DNA from 3 places in the Frankia sp. Hr75.2 genome. Region 1 is predicted to be linked to each of the others. Evidence: riboswitches for the same ligand, from Rfam matches in the RefSeq annotation. Region 1 holds a riboswitch; each other region holds the start of a gene.
The links. A riboswitch is a leader RNA that binds a small molecule or an ion and turns the genes downstream of it on or off. The one in region 1 is predicted to bind cyclic di-AMP.
Positions count from the first base shown of each region.

Region 2: another riboswitch for cyclic di-AMP. It lies ahead of AC559T_RS33390 (peptidoglycan-binding protein); the one in region 1 lies ahead of AC559T_RS23225 (C40 family peptidase).
Region 3: another riboswitch for cyclic di-AMP. It lies ahead of AC559T_RS23795 (transglycosylase family protein); the one in region 1 lies ahead of AC559T_RS23225 (C40 family peptidase).

Region 1 is NZ_CASGGV010000297.1:25,068-28,319, reverse strand. Features, by position in the region: gene AC559T_RS23225 (C40 family peptidase) at 462-1,412, opposite strand; cyclic di-AMP (ydaO/yuaA leader) riboswitch at 1,573-1,749, opposite strand; gene AC559T_RS23220 (hypothetical protein) at 2,569-2,958, opposite strand.
Region 2 is NZ_CASGGV010000343.1:17,514-20,765, forward strand. Features, by position in the region: gene glyA (serine hydroxymethyltransferase) at 1-891, shown strand, start outside; cyclic di-AMP (ydaO/yuaA leader) riboswitch at 1,257-1,423, shown strand; gene AC559T_RS33390 (peptidoglycan-binding protein) at 1,699-2,478, shown strand; gene mce (methylmalonyl-CoA epimerase) at 2,723-3,148, shown strand; gene AC559T_RS33400 (LppP/LprE family lipoprotein) at 3,249-3,252, opposite strand, start outside.
Region 3 is NZ_CASGGV010000299.1:48,008-51,259, reverse strand. Features, by position in the region: cyclic di-AMP (ydaO/yuaA leader) riboswitch at 1,127-1,347, shown strand; gene AC559T_RS23795 (transglycosylase family protein) at 1,353-2,036, shown strand.

The sequences.
Region 1 (3,252 bases):
TGGGGGTGTTGCTGCCTGATAGTGGCAGTCTGGCCGGCTAAAGCTACATCTACGCTACTTATGACGAAGTAGAATGATGCCGCAACGGCCTACCGTTCATGGCTGCCGGCCAGCTCATCGATGGCGCCACGTGGCGGAAGCATCGCGGAAGGTGTCGAAATCTGCCCGCGGCAGAGCTACTCCGGACATTCCGCAGCACAGACGTTCTGAGCAGACGTGACACCGGCGGTCCGGTACAGGGGACCTGGTGAACTCCGGAAGACCCGCCGGGCCGAGGTTGATCCCGACAACCCCGACCCGGCGGCGGAGCCGCGCGCGACCGGAGGGGGAGATCGCGCTGCGGCTCGTTCCGGGGGACGGGGCGTCTGCGTTCGGGCAGCCCCGTCCGAGCGGTGCGTGGGCGTGGAACGATCGAGGTCGAGAACAGACGGCCTTCTGGCTGGGCCGTGGGCCCGCCGTTCTCAGGCGACGCGGCCGACCGAGTACGAGGTCGTGTAGATCGTCTGAAGCTTGACGACGTCACCAGTGCGGGGCGCGACCCACATCTTGCCGTCGCCGGCGTAGATGCCGACATGGTAGATGTTGCCGGGGCTCCCGAAGAAGATCAGGTCGCCGGGCGCCTTGTTGTACTGGGAGATCCGCGTGGTGGCGGCGTACTGCGCGTCGGTGGTGCGCGGCAGGTTCTTGCCGAGCTGCCGGTACACGTACTGCACCAGGCCGGAGCAGTCGAAGGAGCTGGGGCCCTCGGCGCCGTAGACGTACGGCTTGCCGGCGTGCAGCGAGGCCAGGTAGACGGCCTTCTCGCCGATGGAGCTCGCCGGCAGGTTGACGCTGACGACCGGGGTGTTGACGTTCACGCCCGTACGGTCCGCGCTGCGGGAGGCCTGTGCGGGCGGCGGAGCCGGGCGGACGCGCAGCGTGGCGTCGTTCTCCGAGTGCGCCGACTGGAGGGCGTCGGTGCCGTCGAAGATCGCCGTGACGTTCGTGGTGGTGAGCACCTTCGCGGTGTACGACGCGAAGCCGCGGTCGTCCGTCGTCAGGTGCAGGAAGGTCGCCCACCCGGTCGGCAGCTTGACCTGGACCTTGATGAGCTGGTCCGGGATCGGGGCCTGGGTCTCCTCGTTGTAGAGCGAGAAGCCGATGTTGACGGGCTCGTCCGCGTTGACCGTGACCTCGGGGTTCGTCACGCGCAGGCCGACGTCGATCTTCGACGAGAGAGTCGGCGCGGAGATGTCCGTGGTGGCGTCGAGAACGGTGCCCGAACCGCCGCCGGTAGCGGTGGCGGCCTGGATGGCTCCGTCGACCGCCAGCCGGGACCCGATCTGGGTCGCGAGCGTCATCGGGGCGGTGTTCGTGCCGTCGTCCAGCGCGACGTCCGAGTTGACATCCTGGGCGCACCCGGCGAGCGCCACCCCGGAGACCGCGACGGTTCCGGTGGTGATGGCCGCGACGGTACGGGCCCTGGCTCTGGCTCGGCTGGACGCCGTGGGGGCGGACGGTGCACGGTGGCGACCGCGCCCTTCCTGCCGGCGTCTCTCAGCATCAAGCTGCACACTTTGCGCAGACAACGTTGCGTTCCTTCCCGTACGCCTGCGAGGTGAGCTGTCGGGTTCGGGCTGGGCTGCCCGGTCCATAGCGCGACCTTCACGCGATGGACTTCACCCCTAGGCCAGCGCCGTGTCGTGGCGCCAGCCGGTGGAGGTGGGTCCCCCGCTCCTGCCCGTGGTGACGACTCGGAGGGGACACCAGGACCGCGGGCAGGATTCGGCGTTCGGTCCGGTGTTGTCGTGACGTCGGAAGCGAGACTAGTCCACACGGATGGTGTGGGTAAACACTAGTCCTCCTCAACTACGTCGAGTGTGCAAAGAAGTGCCCCTTGCTGCGCCGCATCTGCCCAGGTCAGGAGGGGTGCTGAGCCTTCGGTCACGTTTTTGGACGCCCACACGAGGATCACGTCCCAACACGTTAGGTGACCAGAACTTCCTGGCTTGCGCGGGGGTTTCCCGTACCGGCCGACCGGGCTGGGACTACCCGCGGAGCCCCTCACGGGCCCGGTTCGCTCCGTCCCCGGCCCGTCTCTTCCCGCCTCGATCCGGCGGCCGCGGACGACCGCGCGGCCCGATCCCCAGGACCCCTTCGCGGTGCTCCTGGGACGTGAACGGATCGACGCGCCGCCCGCGGGCAGGCACCCCCCGGAAGCTCCACCGGGCCTCGCTGCCACCGCGCACCGACCTGGCACCGGGCCCCGAGTTCCGCGGGCCTGGCCGGCCAGGCCCGCGGAAGTTGGTCAACTACCGGATCGGGCCAGTCGTCGTGAGCGTCCCGCTCGCCCTTTGGTATCCCGCTCGCCCTTTGGGGGCCGAACCCGGTCTGATCGCGCCCCGAAAGGGCGAGGCGGACACCAAACGGCGAGGTGGACGGCCCATGGGCGGACACGCGAGCCACCCGCCACCAGGCCGGGCCAGGGGCCAGGGGTCAGGGGTCAGGGGCTGATCAGGGGCTGAGAGGAGGACCAGGGGCTGAGAGGAGGAGGAGGAGGAGCGTTCGACGCCCGGCGGGGACCGCCGCTCAGCGAGCCCGGCCGTTGCGCCGGGTCAGGAAGCCGGAGCTGTTGAGGACCTGGAGCTCGATCTCGAGCTGCTTCACCTCGGGCGGCAGCGAGCGGTGGCTGCCGTGCAGGGCCTCGACGGCCGCGCGGGCGTGCTCGGCCAGGTCGTCCAGGGCCTGCTGGCGCTGGCGCATCCGCGCCCGTTCCTCCTGGATGGTCCGGACCGTGTCCTCCTGCCACTGCCGTGTCCGGATGAGGTGCTCACCGGCGTCCGCGGCCTGGCGCTCGGCATCCTCGAGCCGGCTCAGCAGGGCGTCCAGGGCCTCGAGCCGGCTCGCCAGCTCGGCCATCAGGTCCTCGCGGTCGGGCAGTACGGAGATCTCGTGGTGCTGCGGGCGTGGGTGTGTCATGCCCGGCTCCGGCGGCTGGCAGCGGCACCGGGCCGGCCCGTGGGCGTCGCGGCGCGGTCCGGCAATGCGTGGGATGTGCGCCACCACGCCACTCGCGACCGTCGCCGAAGTTCCGACACGGTTGGTTACGTTAGTCGACGCATCGGGTTTCCGGCATGCGGTCGGCCGGATCCGGCCGTCGGCCAACAGACGGCGACGGAGACGGGTGTCGCGTATCGGGTGTCGACCAACGGATACCCCTGTCTGTGCGGGATCAACCCGACTTGCCGCGCGGGCAGACGACGTTCGGACTCG
Region 2 (3,252 bases), on a different contig from region 1:
GGCGGCCACCTGACCCACGGCTGGACGGTGTCGGCGACCGGCCGCTGGTTCCGCGGGGTCCGGTACGGGGTCCGCCAGGACACCGGGCGGGTCGACCTGGACGAGGTCCGCGACCTCGCCCTCGAGAACCGGCCGAAGGTGATCTTCTGTGGCGGGACGGCGATCCCCCGCACCATCGACTTTCCCGGGTTCGCGGCGATCGCCCGCGAGATCGACGCCGTGCTCGTCGCGGACATCTCCCACATCGCCGGGCTGATCGCCGGCGGCGCCCACCCATCGCCGGTCGGGCACGCTCCGGTCATCACGACGACCACGCACAAGACGCTGCGCGGCCCGCGCGGCGCCATGATCATGTCGGACGCCGCGCACGCGACGGCACTCGACAAGGCCGTTTTCCCGGGCCTTCAGGGCGGCCCGCACAACCACACCACCGCCGCCGTCGCGGTCGCCCTGCGGGAGGCCGCGACACCAGATTTCCGGGAGTACGCGCACCGGGTCGTCGCGAATGCGAAGGCGCTCGCCGAGGCGCTTTCCGGACGCGGTTTCGATCTCATCACCGGCGGCACCGACAACCATCTCATCCTCATTGACCTGACGAGTCGCGGAGTCGCCGGGAAGCCGGCGGCGAAGGCACTCGACCGGGCCGGGATCGAGCTGAACTACAACACGGTGCCGTTCGACCCGCGCAAGCCGTTCGACCCGTCCGGGGTGCGCCTGGGAACCGCCGCGATCACGACCCGCGGGCTGTGTCCGGAGCAGATGCCCACCCTCGCCGCCTGGATCGACGAGGCCGTCAAGGCCGCCGGCGACGCGGACGAGGCGACCATCGAGCGGATCGCGGGCGAGGTCAGGGACCTGATGTCGGCCTACCCGATGCCCGGCTGGGTCTGACCGACCCAGCGGGGAACCTCCAGCCGGCCGGCCCAACGGCACCGCCGACTCCCCCTCACCCTCGGCCCGGGCGCGCACGAAGGCGCCCGGGCCGAGGCATGCCCGGCCCAGCTCCCCCGCAGCCCCGGTCGCCGTCCGCGCCGGGTGTGGCGACGTCCGGGCGGATGCCCGCGCCGCAGCGTCGCCGGTTACTGCCCGGAGTGTCTCGATCTCGATTCTGTGTACGCATCGTGACCAGGATGCGCCGTCGGTACAAGAAAATTAGTACTTGCGATTACCCTTAGTAGTTCGTTACGGTGTCCTGGCTCGCAGCAAGCGACGGGCCGTACGCCGAGTTCTGCCCTAGGCCCGTCGTCCCCTCCTAGCGATCAGCAGGGCAGAAGCGGGGGAACCACGTTCCTCCGGACGGCCACCCGCGCACGGGCGGCCGTCCTCGGGGTGAAGTCGACCGCGCCGCAGATGCGGTAAAGGCCGACCGGGCTTCCCGGCCCGAACCCGACAGCTAACCTCGCAGGCGTACGGGAAGGATCGTCGTGTACGCACGCATGTCTGGATCACCCAGGCGGGCCTTTCACCCGTCCCTCGGGCAGCCGCCGCGGCCGCACAGTGCCCGCATCCCGGGGTTGACGCAGGAAATCTAGACCCACCAGGTCCGGAATACTTTTACGCCGACAGAACGCCGGCGCACTGAGCCATGCTTCCCTCGCCGGGCGAATCGTTGCCGTAACTTTTTGATCCGTGTACGGATCAATTTCCCATCCGGACATTCAGAAGCTCTGTTCTTCATAGCAGAAACGAGATTCTTAGATGTCGCATGGAAAGCACCGCAGGTCCAGCCGTCCGAACACCTCCGGACGGGGACCCGGGCGAGGCCGCGCCGCCGTGGTCACCGCGGCGAGCGTCATCGGCGCGTCGGCGGGCCTGATGTTCACCGCGGGCCCGGCGAGCGCGGCCACCGCCTCCGACGTCACCATCGCGCAGGCGGCGCAGAACGCGGGCCTGCCGTCCTGCCGCGGGATTCCGCTGAGCACCTGGGTCGCGGTGGCGCTGGCCGAGTCGGGCGGCAACACAACGGCCCACGCGACGGTCGGTGAGGACTCCCGCGGCCTCTGGCAGATCAACATGCGCGCGCACTCGAGCTGGGTCGGTAGCCGCAACCTCTACGACCCGAACGTCAACGCCTGGGCCGCACGGCAGGTATGCGCCAGCCAGGGCATCGGTGCCTGGAGCGCCTACAAGAACGGCATGCACGTGAAGTACCTGGCCCGCGGCGCCGCGGCGGCGGCCGCGGTGGGCAGCGGCACCGGCGCCCGGACGATCTCGGCCGTCACGCCGGCCGCACCGGCCGCACCGGCCGCGACGGCACCGGCGCCCGCCAGCTCGGGCTACATGCGGCTCGGGGTCGAGGGCGTCCGCTGGGACGTGGCGCTGGTGCAGAAGCAGCTCGCCGCCATCGGCTACCCGATCACCATCGACGGCCGGTTCGGTCCGCAGACCAACCACATGGTCGTCGACTTCCAGAAGAAGAACGGCCTCGTCCCGGACGGCGTCGTGGGCCCGCTCACCCACGACAGGCTGTTCGCCTGATCCAGGGGCGGCGCGCGGCCGTCGAGCCGTCCACGTCGCGGCCCGGGCACGCCGGTGCCGGGCCGCGACGGGGCGGCGACCGGACGGCGTGGCCAAGCCCGTGGCCGGGCGGGGGTGGCGCGCCCGACACGGCCGACCTGCCGCTTCAGTGGACCGCCGGGCCGGATCCGGGCAGGCTCGGAGTTCTGGCCCGCCAGGCAGGACGCGACCAGGGCCGCCCGTCCACGAGGCAGGAGCGATTTTTGTGCTGACCAGGATCGACCATGTCGGAATCGCCGTGGCCTCGCTGGAGGAGGCCATCCCTCGTTACGAGGCGGCGTTCGGCCTGAAGGTCGCGCATCAGGAGACGAACGAGGCGCAGGGCGTGCGCGAGGCGATGCTGCTGGTGCACCACGGCGACACGGGCGGCTCCTACGTCCAGCTACTCGAGCCGGTGCGCCCGGACACCCCGGTCGGGAAGTTCCTGGCGAAGAAGGGCCCCGGCATCCACCACATCGCCTACGGCGTGGCGGACATCGACGCGGCGCTGGCGGCGCTCACCGTCACCGGGTTCGACCTGGTCAACAAGACGCCGGTGCACGGGACATCCGGAAGCCGGATCGCGTTCATGCACCCGAAGGGCCTCGGCGGGGTGCTCACCGAGCTGGTCGAGGCGGCCGAGGGCCACTGACCTCCGGCGTGACCAGCGCGGCCGGGCCCGGGGGCTGACCCGGGCCCGGCCGCGGCGGCGGTCCCACCCGCCGGCGGTCCCACCGGCACTGCGTCGCTGGTCAG
Region 3 (3,252 bases), on a different contig from region 1:
CGCATAGTGCCCAAATAGGCACACAAAGCTATCGTGGACGCGCGGTGCCCAGCGGAGCACACGGCGCCAACTCGGAACAGAGTGTGCACCCGCTCCCATCCATGCGGAAGCGCACCCTCGATGTGGACGCGAGGCGTCACCCGCCCGGCGAGGCCTCATGAAGATCGTGCGGGCGGTCGGCGCGACATCGGCGCCCATACCAACCCAGGACACTCCGAAGCCCACAGCCCACCACAGGCCCCTCATGGGTTGCGGATCGGGTAAAGCCTGCCGAGACCACGCGCACGACCCATCGGAGTCCACACCGGACGCAGCGTTCGCGTGGGCTCCTATGTGTCTCAGCGGCCCCGATGCGTCCTACCCGACACATGCCGACACATGCGGCCGCGCGCCGAACGCTGCTGCCGCGGTGACCCGAGCGCACCCGTTCGTGCGCCCCGGTGATACCTCTTCCGGCCCGCCCCGAGACGCACACCCGTGGCCGAACCGCGAGCCGCCCCGCCCGCGGGCCCGCGGGACAGCTCGGATTCCCGCCCGAACGGGGCTACTTCGGGGCACGCAGAGAGGCACCAGACAGCCCACGCGATCGCCCGATCACGGGCGAGAGACACACACGGACCCACCTCAGCCAAGATCGACCCGAGGGACGAACGGGACGTACCGACCCGACCCCGAGGGACGCCACCACCCCGCAAGAAGTCACAGAAACACCCCAACAAGTTAACTCATAGTTACAGTTGCGTTTCTCACACATCACGGCATGCGGGCCGGCATCAGCACGACGATATGAATTTTCTAGCTGCTTGATGACGGCCTGGCCGGCCGCGGGTAGCCTTCTCGCATATTCGGCTTGATTGCCGACAGCACGCCCAATGGTAACGATCTTTCACCAGTGTGATCTGTCGGTACGAACCACCCTCCACGACGCGGTCGCCAAGTTAATGAGCGCGCATGCGCGCGCGATACCAGCACCGTGATCAAACCTCAAGCAGCCACCGGACGGTGTGCTCTTTTTCACCCGAGGCATTCAGTGCTTGTCATTCGACCTGACGGCGTGGTTATGGTCTTCGCCGTGCCCGGAGACAGGCCGGGCACCCGACGGGTGGCACGCCGAATCCCTGCCCCCATCCGTTGGAAACAGAAACCCGATGGCAGGAGCGGGGGAACCAATACCCGGTCGCCGATTCTGGGGACCTTGGGGTGAAGCCGCTAACGCCGACGGCACGAGGAGGAAGCTTGTCCTCCGTTGCCGAAGGCACAGGATTTCCGGAGTTCCTGACTTGGCGGCCGGGCTTTTTCCCTGCCCGAACCCGACAGCTCACCTCGCAGGCGTGGGGAAGGAAAACTCACGCATGTCCGACGCACGTACCAGTGGCCGACAACGCCGCAGCAGTACCCGCAGCCGGGCCCGCACTCTCGTCTCCGTCCCCGTCATCGCCGCGGCGGTCGGCGGAACACTCGCCCTGAGCCAGCCGGCCAACGCCGCCACGACCTGGGAAGGTCTACGGCAATGCGAGTCCGGCGGTAACTACACGACGAACACCGGTAACGGCTACTATGGCGCTTACCAGTTCTCGCCAGGCACCTGGCGCAGCCTCGGCTACTCGGGGCTGCCACACACGGCTCCGCCCGCCGTGCAGGACGCAGCGGCACTGCAACTCGCACTCCGTTCCGGGTTCGGCCAGTGGCCGGTCTGCGGGAGCGGAATGGGCTCCGAGCAGCTCCTGCCCGGCGCGTCGTCATCAGGCGCCGGGGTCCAGGCGTCCAGAGCGGCCGAGCGCACCTCGCTGGTCGCCCAGCCCGCAGCCGCGGGCGTCCCGAACCTGACGCGGACATACACCGCGTCGATGGTCAACCAGGTCAGCGACGAAGTCCGCTCCTGGCAGGCCAAGATGACCTCCCTCGGCTACCCCCTCACGGTCGACGGCAGCTACGGACCACGGTCCGCGGCCGCGGCGCGTGACTTCCAGGCCGCACGCGGCCTCGTGGTGGACGGCGTCCTGGGTCCGCAGACCTGGGCGGCCACCTTCGGCTGACGTCTGCCGACCGGCGCACTCGGTCACCAGCCGGGCCGTCTGACGGCCACCGCCGCACGCGGCGCCCGCTCCCCCGCTGGCCTGAACCGACCCACCGCACCCTCCTGACGGCCGCCCCCACGCCGCCGTCCGGTCGCGGTGGCCCCCACGCACCGGTCGAGCCCCCTTCGCAAGGCGTCCTTCCCCCGGACGAGGCATCCCACCCGCGCCCGTTGCGGTGAGCCATCCCTCCATGGACTCAGGCCCTCGAACCGGGCGCCGGCGAATCATCCGTGTTCCAACTCCGCCCAGCCGGTGTGTCTCCGGACATCCCGCCCGCGGCCGACCACGTGCTGTCGCAACCGCGATTCCCCCACCAGCACGAGATCGGCACTCTGCGTCGCCCCGGTTCGTCCGCGGCGAAGACCCGCCGGCGCCAGGACCGTATGACCCGCCCGCACGGGGCAGACCCCGCCGTGCGGGCGGGGGCCGGTGCGCGGATCGCCCCAACGATCCGCGCGGCACGGGAGGCGGTACGGACTCAGGCGGCAAGCCGGCGTCGAAGTCCCGATGCCGGGGGCCGTGTTCTCATCCGTGATCCACCCGATGATCGGACGAACCCTCCGACAGCCAAGTCGCCGCGGCGCGTGATCCGCCGCCGACTCTGCTAGGTCGAGCCCGCCGCATGATCTCCTCCGGCCCAGGCCGCAGGAGGAGCCGTCCACGCCGGTGATCCCGGCAGGCGGGCGTGTCCCACACAGGCCGGGACACGCCCGCCGCGGACGGCCAGCCCGATCCCGTCGCCCGTGCAGGTCCTCCCTCCGCCGCGCCCCGTGCCCCCGGGCCCACAACCCCATCAACCTACATATAGTCATGTTAGATATACAAAACGTAATTATCTAGGAAAAAACTACAAACGAACGACAAACATACTTTCGAGGAGCCGTCCAGACGCGACGGCACGCGGCCCGACCCACCCCGGCGGACGGCCGTCCGCGGCCTGGCGGTAACGTCATCCGGATCAGTGCGTCTCGTCACAATCGGCTACGTCACTCGTCAATCAGCCCATTCGGGTAGCTCCGATGTGGTCCTTTCGCATCCCCCACTAGCCGCCCGAATTTGCGCCGTCTAGCTAGATCTCGCTACAGTTCCGCCCACTCGCCTCCCCGGGCGAGGTCATGCGGACGGACGCCGAGTCCTGCCCCCGTCCCCATGGCCGGAACGAGCACGGACAACA